Regions from separate parts of the Ensifer sp. NM-2 genome, predicted to be linked through region 1. Evidence: predicted binding sites of a transcription regulator. Region 1 holds the regulator's gene; each other region holds the start of a gene.

Region 1 (5,367 bases):
AAGCCGCCGCCGATGCCCTTGGCGACAGCCATGATATCCGGACGGATGCCAGCCCATTCATAGGCGAAAAGCTTGCCGGTGCGGCCGACGCCGGACTGGACCTCGTCGAGGATCAGCAGCAGACCGAACTCGTCGCAAAGCGCGCGCAGCTCCTGCATGAATTCCTTGGTGACCGGGCGGATGCCGCCCTCGCCCTGGATCGGCTCGATCAGGATCGCCGCCGTCTCGTCGGTGATCGCATCCTTGAGCGCCGTGATATCGCCGAAGGGAACCTGATAGAAACCCGGGGCCTTCGGGCCAAAGCCCTCGATGTACTTCTGCTGACCACCCGCCGCGATGGTCGCGATCGTGCGTCCGTGGAAGGCACCCTCGAAGGTGATGATGTGGAACTTCTCCGGATTGCCCTTGGCATAGTGGTAGCGACGCGCAGTCTTGATCGCGCATTCGAGCGCCTCGGCACCCGAGTTGGTGAAGAAGACACGATCGGCGAAGGTGACGGCCGTCAGCCGGCGTGCAAGGCTCTCCTGGCCGGGGACCTCATAAAGGTTGGACAGGTGCCAGACCTTCTCGGCCTGCGCCTTCAACGCCTCGACCAGATGCGGATGCGCATGGCCAAGCGAGTTGACGGCGACGCCGGCGGCGAAGTCGAGATAGCGCGAGCCGTCTTCGGCGATCAACCAGACGCCCTCTCCTCGCTCGAAACGCAACGGCGCACGCATGTAGGTGTCGTAAAGCGGCGTGGTTGCAGTCATGGCGAGCCTCTCCTTCATTGCTATCGGCATCGATCCGAGCCCCTGTTGAGCGCGGCAAAAAATTAAAAATGCCGCCTTGCGGCGGCGCAGGCACTATTCCTATTTCGCAGCGCAATGTCAACAAAACCAAGCTTTGCAGTGCGGTCGGACGGGTCTGATCCATGCGACGAAAAAATCACGCGACGGGGCTTGCAAAAATGCAACGCCCACCGAGCAAGTTGGGGAAAACCAAGAAATCGATTCGGCGCGATTCGCGGGACTCTTGCCACGGAGTCCGCCGGTCAGTAGGTTAATGTTCAATTACTAGACGCATGCGGCGGGCCTAGTCACCAAAAGTGTTATCGCGTTGCAGCTCCGGAGCCTGTCCGGAGCGTGGTGAGAGATTCTGTCATCGCCAACGCTGAGAACGGAGAGTGCAGAAATGAACTGGACTGACGAGCGGGTGGAAAAACTGAAGAAGCTTTGGTCCGAGGGCCTGAGCGCGAGCCAGATCGCGGCACAGCTCGGCGGCGTCAGCCGCAATGCGGTCATCGGCAAGGTTCACCGGCTGAGCCTGCCCGGCAGGGCCAAGGCTGGCGGAACCACCGCCGCGACCCGGCCGAAGCAGCGCCCGACTTCGGCGCCGCGCGCTCCGAACTACGCTTCGCGCGTCACGACACGGACGGTTACCCGTGCGGCCGGCGCGACCGTGCTCAAGGAAGAGGTCGAAGTCGATCTCGTCGCCGAACAGGATTTCCGCATCCAGACGGATGTGGTCGTGCCAATGTCGCGCCGCCTGGAGCTGACGCAGTTGACCGAGCGCACCTGCAAATGGCCGATCGGCGACCCGCTCAAGGAAGAATTCCACTTCTGCGGCAACGATTCCCCGGAAGCTTCGCCCTATTGCACATTCCATGCGCGGCTTGCCTATCAGCCGACCTCCGAGCGCCGTCGCGCTCGCTGAGACGACCGAAAACCACATGCAGAAAAGGGGCCGCACGGCCCCTTTTTTATTGGCTGCTGCATGTTTCCCTGGTTCGTATTCGCTTCAAGGAAACATGCCGCAATTCAAGATGCAACAGCGACCTTTGCGCGTCCATTAAGATGCGCGGCGCTGCAGTGGCCGGCTGGCTCAGCTTTCGAGCGAGTAGCCGGCACCGCGAACGGTGCGGATGACATCAGGCATGCTCGAGAAATTCAGTGCCTTGCGCAAGCGACCGACATGCACGTCGACGGTGCGCTCGTCGACATAGATATCGTGGCCCCAGACGCCATCAAGGAGTTGCGAGCGCGAGAACACCCGGCCCGGCGACGACATCAGGAATTCGAGCAGGCGGAATTCCGTCGGACCAAGGCGGACCTCGCGGGTGCGGCGATGCACGCGATGGGTCTCGCGATCGAGCTCGATGTCGCCGCAGCGAAGCAGCGTCGAGAGGACCTCGGGCTTGGCGCGCCGCAGCATCGCCTTGACACGGGCCATCAGCTCCGGGGTCGAGAACGGCTTGACGACATAATCGTCGGCGCCGGTGGCAAGGCCACGAACCCGCTCGCTCTCCTCGCCGCGCGCCGTCAGCATGATGATCGGCAGGCGCTCGGTTTCCGGACGTTGGCGCAGCCGGCGGCAAAGCTCGATGCCGGAAACGCCCGGCAGCATCCAGTCGAGGATCAGGAGATCCGGGAGGCGCTCCTGTAGGCGGATCTCCGCCTCGTCTCCGCGCAGGATCGTATCAACATCGAACCCTTCGGCTTCGAGGTTATAACGCAGCAGGACACTCAGCGCCTCTTCGTCTTCGACAACGGCGATTTTCGGCAACATCAGGCAACGTCTCCTTACCCAGAGCGTCTCGCGTTCGATCGAACGCAAAGAGATGCTCGAACATATAGAATCTGGAGCACTCCGCGCGTTTTCATAGGCACGCGCGAAAACGTATAGCTTCAGACGCAGTAGAGCAGGGCCGCAACCAGGGCTGCGACCGGAGCAGGTTCATAAGCAGGCACTCGAACGTATCCGGGTCTTAAAGCGCGTCGCGATCTCTAAGATGCGCTTGTTGTGCTTTAAGTTCTTGTTTTTGCACATGTCGTTATCGCAAAACCGCTGCGCACTTTTGCGCGACATGCGTTAGTCCTTCACGGCACCCAGCGTCGACGTATTGTCGTCCTTCGGACGCTCGCCTTCCGGCTGCGCGCCCGTCGCCATGTAGTAGATCGTCTCGGCGATATTGGTGGCGTGGTCGCCGATACGCTCGATGTTCTTGGCACAGAAGAGAAGATGCGTGCAGGGCGTGATGTTGCGCGGATCTTCCATCATGTAGGTGAGCAGCTCGCGGAACAGCGAGGTGTAGATCGCGTCGATCTCCTCGTCGCGCTCGCGGATGCTGTTGGCCTTCTCCGGCGAGCGGGAAGCGTAGACGTCGAGGACTTCCTTGAGCTGCACCAGCGCAAGCTCTGCCAGGTGTTCGAGACCGCGCGCCAGCTTGCGCGGGATGCCGGAGCCGGCAACCGCGATGACACGCTTGGCGTTGTTCTTGCCGAGGTCGCCGACGCGCTCCAGATCGGACGCGATGCGGATCGATCCCATGATCTCGCGCAGGTCGGCAGCAACGGGCTGGCGCTTGGCGATGGTGACGATTGCCTTTTCGCCGATCTGGCGTTCGGCTTCATCGAGGATGGTGTCGTCGGAGATCACCTTCTGCGCCAAGGCGAGGTCAGAATTGACAAGCGCACGAACGGATTCGCCCACCATCTGCTCGGCAAGCCCGCCCATCTCGGAGATGCGGCGCGTGAGATATTTCAGTTCTTCGTCGTAGGCGGACATTATGTGCATGGACATAGTCTTCGATCCTTGCGGGCGCGTTCAGGAAACGGGGTGAAGAGGAGCTTCGGCCATCAACCGAACCGGCCCATGATGTAGTCCTGGGTACGCTGGTCATCCGGATTGGTGAACATCTTGTCGGTGTCGTTCTCCTCGACAAGATTGCCGAGGTGGAACATGGCAGTGCGCTGCGAAACACGCGCCGCCTGCTGCATCGAGTGGGTGACGATGACGATCGTGAAGTTGGTACGCAGCTCGTGGATCAGTTCCTCGACCTTGGCCGTCGCGATCGGATCGAGCGCCGAACAGGGCTCGTCCATCAGGATCACTTCAGGGCTGACGGCAACGGCGCGCGCGATGCACAGACGCTGCTGCTGGCCGCCCGAAAGACCGGTGCCCGGCTCCTGCAGGCGATCCTTCACCTCGTTCCACAAACCAGCCTTCTGCAGGCTGGTCTCGACGACTTCGTCGAACTCAGACTTGGTGCGGGCAAGCCCGTGGATGCGCGGGCCGTAGGCGACGTTGTCGTAGATCGACTTCGGGAACGGGTTCGGCTTCTGGAACACCATGCCGACGCGGGCTCGCAGTTCCACGACGTCGATCGTCGGGTCGTAGATGTCGTCTTCATCGAGCGTGATCTTGCCGGTGACGCGGCAGTTCTCGATGGTGTCGTTCATGCGGTTCAGCGTGCGCAGGAAGGTCGACTTGCCGCAGCCCGAAGGGCCGATCAGCGCTGTCACCGTGTTCTCGCGGATATTGAGATTGACGTCGAAAAGCGCACGCTTCTCGCCGTAGTAGACCGACACATCCTTGCCGATCATCTTGTAGGGCACGGTGTTCATTTTCTGATCCAAGGCTTTTTCGACTGCTGCTTCTGACATGATGTTCATAGTAATTACCTCACTACCAACGGCGCTCAAAGCGACGTCGCAACAGAATGGCGCCAAGGTTCATGACGACGAGGAAGATGAGAAGAATGATGATCGCGCCGGATGTGCGCTCGACGAAGGCGCGTTCCGCCTCGTTGGCCCACATGTAGATCTGCACCGGCAGCGCGGTCGACGGCTCCATCGGCGAGCCGGGATAATCGACGACGAAGGCGACCATGCCGATCAACAGCAGCGGCGCGGTTTCGCCAAGTGCATGGGCGAGACCGATGATCGTGCCGGTCAGGATGCCCGGCATCGCCAGCGGCAGGACGTGGTGGAAGATGGTCTGCATCTTCGACGCACCGAGACCGAGCGCTGCCGAGCGGATCGACGGCGGGACCGCCTTCAACGCTGCACGGGTGGCGATGATGATCGTCGGCAGGGTCATCAGCGTCAGCACCAGGCCGCCGACGAGGGCGGCCGAGCGCGGCATGCCGGCGAAGTTGATGAATACGGCCAACCCCAAGAGACCGTAGACGATCGACGGAACGGCGGCGAGATTGTTGATGTTGACCTCGATGAGATCGGTCAGCCGGTTCTTCGGCGCAAACTCTTCGAGATAGATCGAGGCGGCAACGCCGATCGGCAGCGACAGCACGAGCACGATCAGCATCATGAACAGCGAACCGAGGGCGGCAACGCCGACGCCTGCCGCTTCCGGACGGCTCGAGGCACCGAAGGTGAAGATGCCGGTGTTGAAGCTCTTCTTCAGGACGCCGGCGCTTGCAAGCTCGTTCATCCAGGTGACCTGCTGGTCCTTGACCTTGCGCTTGCTCTCATCGACCTTCAGGTCGATCTGCCCCTTGAAGGCGGAGTCGACATTGGCTTCGGCGAGCAGTGTCACCGGTATGGTCTTGCCGATAACCGACGGGTCGGCGACGACGATGTCGCGCAA
Region 2 (5,367 bases), on a different contig from region 1:
AAGCTGCCGGCCGCAATCGGCGTCGAAAAGGTTTCGCTGTTCCCGGCTGCCGACTATGACGGCGTCATCCAGGGCCTGCTCGGTGGTACGCTCGACTACGCCGAACTCGGCGCTTCGGGCTTTGCCAAGATCTACCTCGCCAAGGCCGACGCGGTCGAGCCGATCCTGACGACCGTCCAGACCGATGGTTCGACCGGCTACCACTCGATCATGGTCGCCCGCAAGGATTCCGGCATCACCAAGCTCGAAGATCTGAAGGGCAAGAAGCTCGGCTTTGCAGATCCGGACTCGACCTCTGGCTACCTCATCCCGCTCGTCACCCTGCCGGAATCGATCGGCGCGCCGGTCAAGGAATTCTTCGGTGAAACCGGCTTCGGCGGCGGTCACGAAAACCTGGTTCTCGAAGTCGTCAAGGGCACGTTCGATGCCGGCACGACCTTCGGTTCGGGCGTCGGCGAATTCAAGGACGGCTACACCTCGGGCAATCTGAAGAAGATGGTCGACAAGGGCATCCTCGACATGAACGACCTGGTCGAGCTCTGGAAGTCGCCGTTGATCCCGAACGGCCCGATCGTCGTCCGCTCGACGATGAACGACGACATGAAGGCGAAGTTCAAGCAGTTCATGCTCGACCTGCCGAAGACCGATGCCGCCTGCTTCTCCGCCATCCAGGGTGGCGATTTCACTGGCTTCACCGAAGTCAACGCCGACTTCTACAAGCCGATCATCGACGCCCGCAAGGCAACGATCGGCGGCTGATTTTCCTGATCATTCAAGGACGCTGGCCGCCAAAACGGCCAGCGTTCGCCTTTTTTCTGGGGCGCCTGGAGCGCCTGTCGACAGAGGCCGGCATTGCCGGAACATTCATGGCAACTTCCATGCTCCCGAGGCATCTGAGTGAAAACGGCGCGCTGGTCGAGCGCCACTGGCAGGAGTTGAACTCCCGTCGCCGGCTTTACTCCTGGCTCGGCTTCGCCGTGCTGTTGCTCGCCCTTTCCGGCTCGCTCTGGTTTGCCAACGATTCCAATGCCGGCAAATTCTTCGACCGCCTGCCGCACTTCTTCGATTTCGTCGGCGATCTCGCGCCGCGTGACGGCCTGGAAATCTTCCGCGCCATGTTCGATCTGCCTTCGCCCTACGACGACGGCAGCTTCAAGTACAATTATCCCGAGGGTCGGCTCTACCTGACCGAGAGCTTCTACATTCCTGAGTATGTGCACAAGATGCTGGAGACCGTGAACATCGCGATCTTCTCCACCGTCATCGGCACGTTCTTCGGCTTCATCTTCTGTTTCCTCGCCGCCCGCAACCTGATGCCCAATCCGTGGGTGCGGGGTGTCGTGCGCCGGCTGATGGAGATCCTGCGCGCCTTTCCCGAAGTGGTCATCGCCGGCTTCTTCCTGGCAATCCTTTCGCTCGGGCCGATACCCGCGATCGCGGCGGTTTCGATCCACACGGTCGGCGCACTCGGCAAGCTGTTTTTCGAGGTGGTCGAGAACGCCGACATGAAACCGGACGAGGGCCTGCGCGCCGCCGGTGGCAACTGGATCGAACGCGTCTGGTTCGGCATGGTGCCGCAGGTGCTGCCCAATTTCGCCAGCTATTTCCTGTTGCGTCTCGAGATCAACGTGCGGGCCTCGACCATCATCGGCGCAGTTGGCGGCGGCGGTATCGGCGAACTGCTGCGTCTGTCGATCGGCCAGGGCCATCAGGCAAAGACACTGGCGATCGTCATGCTGCTGTTTGCAACGATCTTCGCCGTCGACCAGTTTTCCGCATGGCTGCGCCGTCGCCTCGTCGGCGACCAGGCCTTCCAGCTTGCCCAGTAGGTGCGCATCATGACCTCCACGACCAGATTAAGCGCTCTCGAAATGGATGCGATCGCATCGCGTCACCCGCACTTGCTGCAGGGCTCCTCGAACAAGCGCCTGCGCACGATTGTCATCAGTGTCGGCCTCGTCGCTTACCTCATCTTCAGCTGGTGGTTCTTTTCGATCGGGCATGTTCTGGGCAACGCCAATTGGGGCATTGCCGGGACCTATCTCGCGGATTGGGTCTCCTACGAGGTTCGACCCGAGATCAAGATCGCCCGCGACAAGACGATGACGCTCGATTACCAGCGCAACTCGCCACTTGGGCCAAATCCCAATCCGGCATGGGTGGAACTCGACAAGGAAACCGTGACCCGAAAAGTCGAGTTACCCGCTGCAACCGCACAGACTGCAAAGCCCAAGACGACGTCATCCTTCAGCTTCATGGCGCCGGGTTCAGCGCTCGGCGCGGCCAATATGCCAAGTGAGCAGAACCGCGTCGAAATGCGGACCGAGGAAATCATCACCAGGGCCGTCATCACCTATGACAGGTCGACGAAGATCGAAATTGCCGACGGACTCGTCAAGGCAACCCATCGTGGCGAGACGCTGACGATGGCCGTCGATGGCCAGGACACGGTAACCCCTCAGGGTGCCCTTCCCGCCTGGGCCACGCAGAAACGCCCGGGCGAGAAGATCACGCTCGCCTTTGGTGCAACTGGTTGGGCCGACGTCGAAGGTGACGACGTCTCGATCCGCAATCGCTTCTTCGGCTGGGCCAATTTCCTCTTCGACGTCCACTCACCGTTCTTCGGCAAGAGCTATGGCGACGTATTTTCGTTGATCACGAGCGGCGAGCGCATTGATCCCACGCGCTCGAACCTGTCGCTTGCCTGGAACAACATCCTCTACAACGCCGAATGGCAGCATCTGGATGTGTGGACCAAACTGCTGCAGACCGTGGTCATGGCCTTCGTCGGCACGCTTTTTGCCTCGCTGGTCGCGTTCCCGCTCTGCTTCCTGGCGGCGCGCAACATCACCCCGAATTTCCTGACGAACCAGATCGCCAAGCGCTTCTTCGATTTCCTGCGTTCGGTGGACATGTTCATCTGGGCATTGTTCTTCACGCGCGCCTTTGGCCCGGGACCGCTTGCCGGCATGTCGGCAATTTTCTTCACCGATACAGGCACCTTGGGCAAGCTCTACTCCGAGGCTTTGGAGAACATCGACGACAAGCAGCGCGAAGGCGTAAAATCCGTCGGCGCCACCCCGCTTGCCGTGCAACGCTTTGGCGTCCTGCCGCAGGTCCTGCCGGTATTCGCCAGCCAGGCGCTCTATTTCTGGGAATCCAACACGCGTTCGGCAACGATCATCGGCGCTGTCGGCGCCGGTGGCATCGGCCTGAAACTCTGGGAAGCGATGCGTACCAACTCCGATTGGGAAAATGTCGCTTATATGGTGCTTCTCATCTTGCTGGTCGTGTTTATTTTCGACAGCATCTCGAACGCCTGCCGCTCGCGACTGATGGGGCAGAAGGCTCATTGACGAGAAGAATTTTTGCAGCGCGGCCATCATGATGTTGTCATGGAAATCGGCTAGCTGCGCATCGCATCCCGCGAACAATCGACCCGCCGTTCCGGCGGGCCGGTCGATACAAGAAAGTGAAGACCGTGCGTTATGCAATCTACTTCGCGCCGCCGGCAGACGACCGGCTGTCGCAGACGGCGGCCCGTTGGCTCGGCCGTGATGCCTTTACCGGCGAGACCAATGAACTTTCAGCGTTAGGCAGCCTTGATGCCGCCACGCGACATGCACTGACTGCCGACCCGCGACGCTACGGCTTTCACGGCACTCTCAAGGCCCCCTTCACACTTGCCGAAGACCGCAGCGAAGCCGAGCTGGTCGCAGCCTTCGAAACGTTTGCCGACAACCTTGAACCCTTCGAGATCCCTCAACTCACGCTCCTTCAGCTTGGCCCGTTCTTCGCGCTGGTTTCCGCGAACCACTGCGAGGCGTTGCAGGAATTCGCGGCGCAGGCCGTGCAAACCTTCGAGCCGTTTCGGGCGCCGTTGTCGGACGTGGACATGGCGCGACGCAACCCGGACAAGCTTCCGGAGCGGCAGAGGGAATACTTGAGAAAGTGGGGATACCCCTATGTTTTCGAAGAATTTCAGTTTCACCTGACGCTGACCGGGCCGGTACCCGGCGAGACAGCGAAACCAATGCGGACCGTGCTTGAGAGCACCTTTGCTGATCACATCGGCAAGCCGCTTCACGTCACGTCAGTTGCGCTCTTCGTCGAGCCGCACCGTGGCGCACCGTTCCTGGTCCATTCCCTGCTGCCGCTCCGCGGCGCGACACAACGAAAGATCGCATGAGATGAGCAAAGAACAAGTCCTGACCAATGCCCGCATCGTTCTCGAGGACAGTATCCTCGACGGCTCGGTGCTGATCCGCGACGGCAAGATCGCCGATATCTCTCATGGCACGACCAACACTGGTGAAGACTTCGAAGGCGACTACCTTCTGCCTGGCCTCATCGAGCTGCACACCGACCACCTTGAGGCACATTACTCGCCGCGGCCCGGCGTTCGCTGGTTGAAGATCGCCGCGATCCAGGCACACGACGCACAGGTCGTCACGTCTGGCATCACCACCGTATTCGACTGCCTGCGCCTTGGTTCGGACGAAGACGGCGGTTTCCAGAAGGGCGAAATGCGCAGCATGGCGGACGCGCTGGCCCAGGCCAAGCAGGAAGGCCGCCTGCGCGCCGACCATCTGATCCACCTGCGCTGCGAGGTTTCGACATCGGACGTGCTCGATCACTACGAGGACTTCCAGAACGATCCGCAGGTCAAGCTCGTCTCGCTGATGGACCACGCGCCGGGGCAGCGCCAGTTCCAGACGATGGACCAGTACACGCTCTACTACAAATCCAAGCGCGGCCTGTCGGACGCCGAATTCGGAAAATTCGTTGAACGTCAGCAGGCGCTTTCGGCGAAGTATGCCGGCCCGCACCGCGATGCGCTCGCCAAGGCCTGTGCTGAGCGCGGCATTACCATCGCCAGCCACGACGACGCCACGATCGCCCATGTCGACGAATCTATCAGCTACGGCATCAAGCTCGCCGAGTTCCCGACCAGCTTCGAAGCGGCGGAGGCCTCCCATCGCGCCGGTCTTAGTGTGCTGATGGGCGCGCCCAACATCGTGCGCGGCAAGTCGCATTCGGGCAATATCGCCGCCCGTGACCTTGCCGACCGCGGCGTGCTCGACGTGCTTTCGTCCGATTATGTGCCCTTCAGCCTGATCCACGCGCCGTTCGTGCTCGCCGATGAGCTTGAAGCCATCGACCTGCCGAAGGCGATCGCCATGGTCAGCACCACCCCTGCCCGCACCGTCGGCCTCGACGATCGTGGCCGGATTGCCGTCGGCTTGCGCGCCGACATCGCGCGTGTCCACAGGCAGGAAGGTATTCCAGTGGTGCGTTCGGTCTGGCGCGAAGGTCGGCGTGTCGCATGAGCCAGCTCGAACTTAGGCGTGGCGCGCTTGTCGTCGT
Region 3 (5,367 bases), on a different contig from region 1:
GAGGAACATCAAGCCATCGGCCTATGCGACGATCTCCAAAAGCCGCCGCAGCCTGCTTCCCTTTGGCGCGATCGCGATGCAGGAAGCACTGTCGATCATGAAGCCGGAGCGGATTTCGTTCTCGGCGCTCGGCGTGCGCGAAGGCTATCTCTTCTCTCTGCTGAACGAGAGCGAGCGTGCGCAGGATCCGCTGCTGACCGCCGCCGGCGAAATCGCCATCCTGCGGGCGCGTTCCCCCGAGCATGCCCGCGAACTTGCCGACTGGACCGGCCGCATGGTGCCGTTCTTCGGCGTCGAGGAAACCGAAGAGGAAAGCCGCTATCGCCAGGCTGCCTGCCTGCTCGCCGATATCAGCTGGCGCGCCCATCCGGACTATCGCGGTCTGCAGGCGCTGAACATCATCGCCCACTCGACCTTCTCCGGCATCACCCATGCGGGGCGGGCCTATATCGCGCTCGCCAACTACTATCGCTTCGAAGGCCTGAACGACGATGGCGCGACCGGCGCACTGACCGGCATTACCACGCCGCGACTGCTGGAACTGGCGAAACTGCTCGGCGGCCTGCTGCGCGTCGCCTATCTGTTCTCGGCGTCGATGCCGGGCGTGGCGAGGAATCTGACCTTCCGCAAATCGTCCCTGCCGGATGTCGATCTGGAGATCGTCGTGCCTGCGGCCTATTCGGAATTTGCCGGCGAGCGCCTCGACGGACGGCTGCAGCAGCTCGGCAAGCTGACCGGCAGAAGATTGGCGTTCCAGTTCGAGAGCTGAACGCACTCAGATCTTTGACGAAGGGGCGCGCGGACGCAAATCCGCGCGCCCTTTTTTGATTATTCGGCTTTCAAGAATTCGCCGACTTCGAGCAGAACGAACTCGTTGTCGTCGGCCTTATCAAGCGCCCGGCCGGCCGAGAACGGCAGGTTGTTGTCATTGCCGACGATGATGTGCGTGTCATCGACGCGATCGACGTTTTCGATCGTCACGAACGGCATGTCGTAATAGCCGTCACCACCGCCCTGGCGCTTCTTGTTGTCGGGGTCGGCGATCTTCAGGAGGTCGATGTAACCGATCTTGCGGACGGCCTTGCCGACATTGCTGTCATCGAAGGCAATCTTGTAGACACGTTTCACCTTCGAGCCGACGGCAAAGCAATCCGGCTTCGGATCCTTCGGATCGGCGCAGGCCTTGTCGAGCGTGCCCGCGCCGTTGTCGCGTTCGATCACCAGTGCCGTCTTGTCGTCGAGCATGTTGAAGTCGCCGATTGCCTCGCCGCCTTCGGCCAGCGGATAGAGCCAGCTGCGGCCCGTCCAGGCCTTGGCTGCGACATCGAGTTCGATGACGCGTAGTGTCGGACGGCCATCGGCCTGTTCCACGGTTTCGCTGTCGGTCCAGATCGGCCCTTCGAGCAGACCGTAGAGCTTGGAGCCGTCCTTCGACAGTGCCATGCCTTCATAGCCGCCGGAGCGCTTCAGGTTGAAGGCGGGTGTCTTCTTCGACGGATCGCCCTGCAGTGTCAGGGTCGGATTGTCGGGCGACATAACCGGCTTGCCGTCAACTGTTGTCGCGATGACGTCGGTCAGCTTGCCGTCGACATCGAATTTCAGGATATAGGGACCGAATTCTTCCCCGACCCAGAAGCCGTCGGCGACCGGCTGGATCGACTCAACGTCGAAGTCAGCGCCGGTCAGGTAGCGCTTGTCGGAACCTTCCATGACGATCGGGAAGGGGGCCTTGCGGTCCGGGTCGGTGAGGAACAGTGTTTTCAGCGCCTCGACCTTGCCGGCGTCCCAGTCCATCTTCACGTGGTGCAGCATCAGCATGGCATCGGTTGAGTTCAGCTTGTTGCCGAAGCCGTTGTCGGAAAGGCTCCAGAAGGTGCCGTCTTCCATGGCCCTGATGCCGGAGAAGCCCTGCATCGGCTGGCCGTTGAACGGCAGTGAAAGGCCGGTCGGGCGCACGCCATCCTTGCCGGGCACGGTGCCGAGCGCGTCAGCGCGCTTGCGGTCCGCCGTGGTGAATTTGCCCGATGTCTTCAGGTATTCCGGTGCGTCGGACGGTGCTGCCAGGATCGTGTTTGCCGGTAGGATCGCATGTGCCTTCAGGGTTGCGGGAAAGGCCTTTTCCTCGGCCAGGACGGTCGTCGTCATCAAAAGTGTGAGCGCCGCAGCGGCGAGAAGCGTTTTGGTCATGAAAGTCACCGTGGGTTGGATGCCAAAGTACGGGAACCCGATAGGCGGCTTTGATGACGGTTGGGTGATGCTTGGCTTACAGGCTGGTGAAGCTTTGATGACAGACGAAAGGCGCTGCGCCCGAGGGGAGAAACTCGCCGAGTTCGAATTGTTGCGCGTGACCGGACACTGGTTCCGGGCCGCAACGACCCAGCGGCGCCGGTGCTTCAGCCGGCGAGCGCCAGGCTCGCCCAGCGCCCGGGCGTTACACCGTAGGCACGTTTGAAATGGCGGGTGAAATGGGCCTGGTCGGCAAAGCCGGTTTCGAGCGCGGCACCTGCCAGGCTGTGACCGGCGGCAATCATCCGGCGCGCCTGCTCCAGCCGCCGCATCAGAAGGTAGCGGTGCGGGCTGGTGCCGAGAACCTTGCGGAACTGGCGGGCGAGGGTGAAGCGATCAAGGCCGCTGACGGCCTCGAGTTCCTGCGAGTCGACCGGGCGATCGAGGTTGGCTTTGAGATAGTCCGTCGCCTCGAAACCGCCCGCTTGGCCGACCTGCCGGCAGCCTTGCTTGTCGTGCCGGCATGGCGGCACAAGCCTTCTGCAATGCGTGTAAGAATGTCGTCGAGCGCGAGTTCGTCAATACCGCCGTCGAGATCCATGACGGCCTCGCCGATCGCCTGGCGCAGGGCCACGTCACCAACAACCGGGGCGGCTATGATGGGCAAGGCGCCGCCACTGTCGCCAAGCGCCGCGATCAATCGCTCCGGCTGCAGATACATCATCCTGTAGCGAAGCGTCGCTTCCGTGCCCGCGCCGCCATCGTGCAGTTCGTCGGGGTGAATGATGATGATGCTTCCAGGCGTGCTGTAGCGGCTCTCGCCACGATACTGGAAGGTCTGGATGCCGCCAAGCGTCACGCCAAGCGCATAGGTGTCGTGGCGATGCGGCTCGAAGACCTTGCCGTGCAGCCGGGCCTCGATGCGCTCTATGCCGTCCACCGGTGCCGCGACGCGGATGCCATCGCCCGGCGATCCGCACAATCGTTCAAGATTGATCGCTGCGTCCTCGGTTAAGGCCTCCTTGGGCACGCCCTGATGTCCTGAAATGGAGATACCCGTCATGTTCGACACCAAGTTTGCGATCGTTTTGCGCGACGATCTGGCCACCTGGCAGAAGCTGAACGTCACCGCGTTTCTGGCAACCGGCATCGCCGGGCAGAAACCGGCGATTATCGGCGAACCCTATCGCGACGGCGCCGGCCACATCTACAACGCTCTGAGCGTTCAGCCGATCATCGTGTTATCGGCAGATGGTGCGACGCTTGGCAATATTCAACGCCGTGCGATCGAAAGGGAAATACAAACCTCTGTTTATGTCGATGCGATGTTTTCGACCGGCCACGACAGTGCCAACCGCGCGGTCTTCGCCGAAACGCGACCCGACGGCGCGAAGGTCGCCGGCATCGCCATTCATGCCGACAAGAAGCTGGTCGACAAGATCACCAAGGGTGCAAAACTGCACGGTTGACGGCTAATTGACAGCCACTGGCGGTGCAGGCGTGCCCCCGGCCCGAAGCGCCAGGACGCCGAGCTTCTGCCCGCGTCCCTTCACGGCGTGCTCGCCAAGATCTTCCACGCGGACATAGTGCGGCAGCCGCATCTTGCGGGCGAGGTCGGTGGAAATCAGCACCTGATGGTTCAGTGACTTGCACAGGCCTTCGAGGCGAGCGGTGGTGTTCACCGTGTCGCCGAAATAGGTGATCTTGTGTTTGTCGACGCCAATTTCCGCGGCGACGATGGTGCCGCCATGAAGCGCTGCCCGTAGGCGCGGAACCTCGCCGAACTCCTTGCGCCAACGGTGGGCGCCGGCTTCGATCTCTTCGAGAATGTCGAAAACGCAGTGCACGCAGGCGGCGTTTTTGACAGCACGGTCGAAGGGCCAGGTAATCACGGCCGCGTCGCCGACATAGTCGTCGATCGCGCCGCGATAGCGCAGTACGGGGTCGGCAAGTGTTGCAAACAGCTTGCTGAGATATTCCTGCATCCTGAGATCGCCGTATCGCTCGGCATAGGCGGTGGAGCCGGCAAGATCGATGAAGAGGAAGACGCGCTCCTCCTGCATCGGCTTGCGATAGCGCCCGGTCAAAAGGCTCAGAAACACGTCACGGCCCAACAGTTCGCGCACGCGAAGCGCGAAAACGATCGAGCCCGAGACCGCCAGGGCGAACAGAAGCGCCGTGCTTGAGGGGACGACCGCGTCCTTCCAATCCGCGTCTATTTGCCCGCTCATCTGCATCAGGAAGCCGGCGACGCCGTAGCCCAGCTCGATAAACACCAGATAGACGGCGATCGAAGCGAGGAAGAAAGCGGGCGTCGAATAGGAATGGATCTTGCGGTTGAGACGCCGGAGAATGATGCGCCGTTCAAAGGCGAGGATCGGGACGCAGACGCACAATGCGTACGTGGCGCCGATCAATCCGCCGCCACCGTCGAAGGCGATCGTCGCATAGATGGCGCCGGCGCTACTGACGATCAACAGCAGCAAAATTCCCTCGAACATGGAGAAACGCCAGCGCATGCGGAAGAGCCTCGAACCCGGACAACGAAGAAAAAACGCGTCGGACACCCTGGTTGTCGCGTCACGCGTCAGCGCTCTGATGTCTGCTCGACGCGATTGCGAATCAGTCCCGCTGCAGGGCCTTGGCTAGAGCCGGATTCGGGCGGAAAGTTGTTGTCCGCCCGTCCGTTTTTCAGTCACCGATTTCCATCGCTTCGATCTTCTTGTCGACGAAGCGCAGAGCCACTTCACCATTGATCAATTTCAGTGCCGTATCGCCGAACAGCTCGCGCCGCCACCCCTTGAGCGCGCCGACATCGGCGTTCTCGCCCTCGGCGGCGATCTTGTCGAGATCCTCGCTGTTGGCGATGATCTTGGCAGCCACGCCCTGCTTCTCGGCGATCAGCTTCAACAGCACCTTCAGCATTTCGGTGGCGGCGGCTGCGCCTTCAGGTGTATGGCTCTGCCGCGGCAGCCGTGGCAGGTCGGTCTTGGGGATGGCGAGCGCTTCGTTGACCGCCTCGATCAGCGCAGCCCCGGCGCTCGATCGTTCCCAGCCCTTCGGAATGGTTCGCAGCCGCGCCAGCGCCTCGGTGTCCTTCGGCTGCTGCTGCGCGACTTCATAGATCGCATCGTCCTTGAT

The links. The regulator PhoB, encoded in region 1, activates phosphate uptake and scavenging genes when phosphate is short. The targets are predictions, from matches to a motif close to TGTCATNNANCTGTCAT.
Region 2: a site for PhoB is predicted at 3,381-3,397, ahead of C6558_RS10870 (DUF1045 domain-containing protein). Genes of this name have one in related genera too.
Region 3: a site for PhoB is predicted at 2,274-2,290, ahead of C6558_RS17475 (esterase-like activity of phytase family protein). Genes of this name have one in related genera too.

Annotation. Positions count from the first base shown of each region.
Region 1 is NZ_PVZR01000001.1:443,330-448,696, reverse strand. It holds gene C6558_RS02255 (aspartate aminotransferase family protein) at 1-752, opposite strand, end outside; gene C6558_RS02250 (GcrA family cell cycle regulator) at 1,174-1,695, shown strand; gene phoB (phosphate regulon transcriptional regulator PhoB) at 1,864-2,547, opposite strand; gene phoU (phosphate signaling complex protein PhoU) at 2,851-3,561, opposite strand; gene pstB (phosphate ABC transporter ATP-binding protein PstB) at 3,618-4,433, opposite strand; gene pstA (phosphate ABC transporter permease PstA) at 4,447-5,367, opposite strand, start outside.
Region 2 is NZ_PVZR01000004.1:298,783-304,149, reverse strand. It holds gene phnD (phosphonate ABC transporter substrate-binding protein) at 1-759, shown strand, start outside; gene phnE (phosphonate ABC transporter, permease protein PhnE) at 867-1,829, shown strand; gene phnE (phosphonate ABC transporter, permease protein PhnE) at 1,839-3,356, shown strand; gene C6558_RS10870 (DUF1045 domain-containing protein) at 3,482-4,189, shown strand; gene C6558_RS10865 (alpha-D-ribose 1-methylphosphonate 5-triphosphate diphosphatase) at 4,191-5,330, shown strand; gene phnN (phosphonate metabolism protein/1,5-bisphosphokinase (PRPP-forming) PhnN) at 5,327-5,367, shown strand, end outside.
Region 3 is NZ_PVZR01000008.1:71,434-76,800, forward strand. It holds gene ppx (exopolyphosphatase) at 1-769, shown strand, start outside; gene C6558_RS17475 (esterase-like activity of phytase family protein) at 829-2,187, opposite strand; gene C6558_RS40835 (helix-turn-helix domain-containing protein) at 2,394-2,759, opposite strand; partial or broken gene C6558_RS40840 (AraC family ligand binding domain-containing protein) at 2,834-3,376, opposite strand; gene C6558_RS17485 (DUF2000 family protein) at 3,288-3,695, shown strand; gene C6558_RS17490 (adenylate/guanylate cyclase domain-containing protein) at 3,699-4,745, opposite strand; gene rnd (ribonuclease D) at 4,918-5,367, opposite strand, start outside.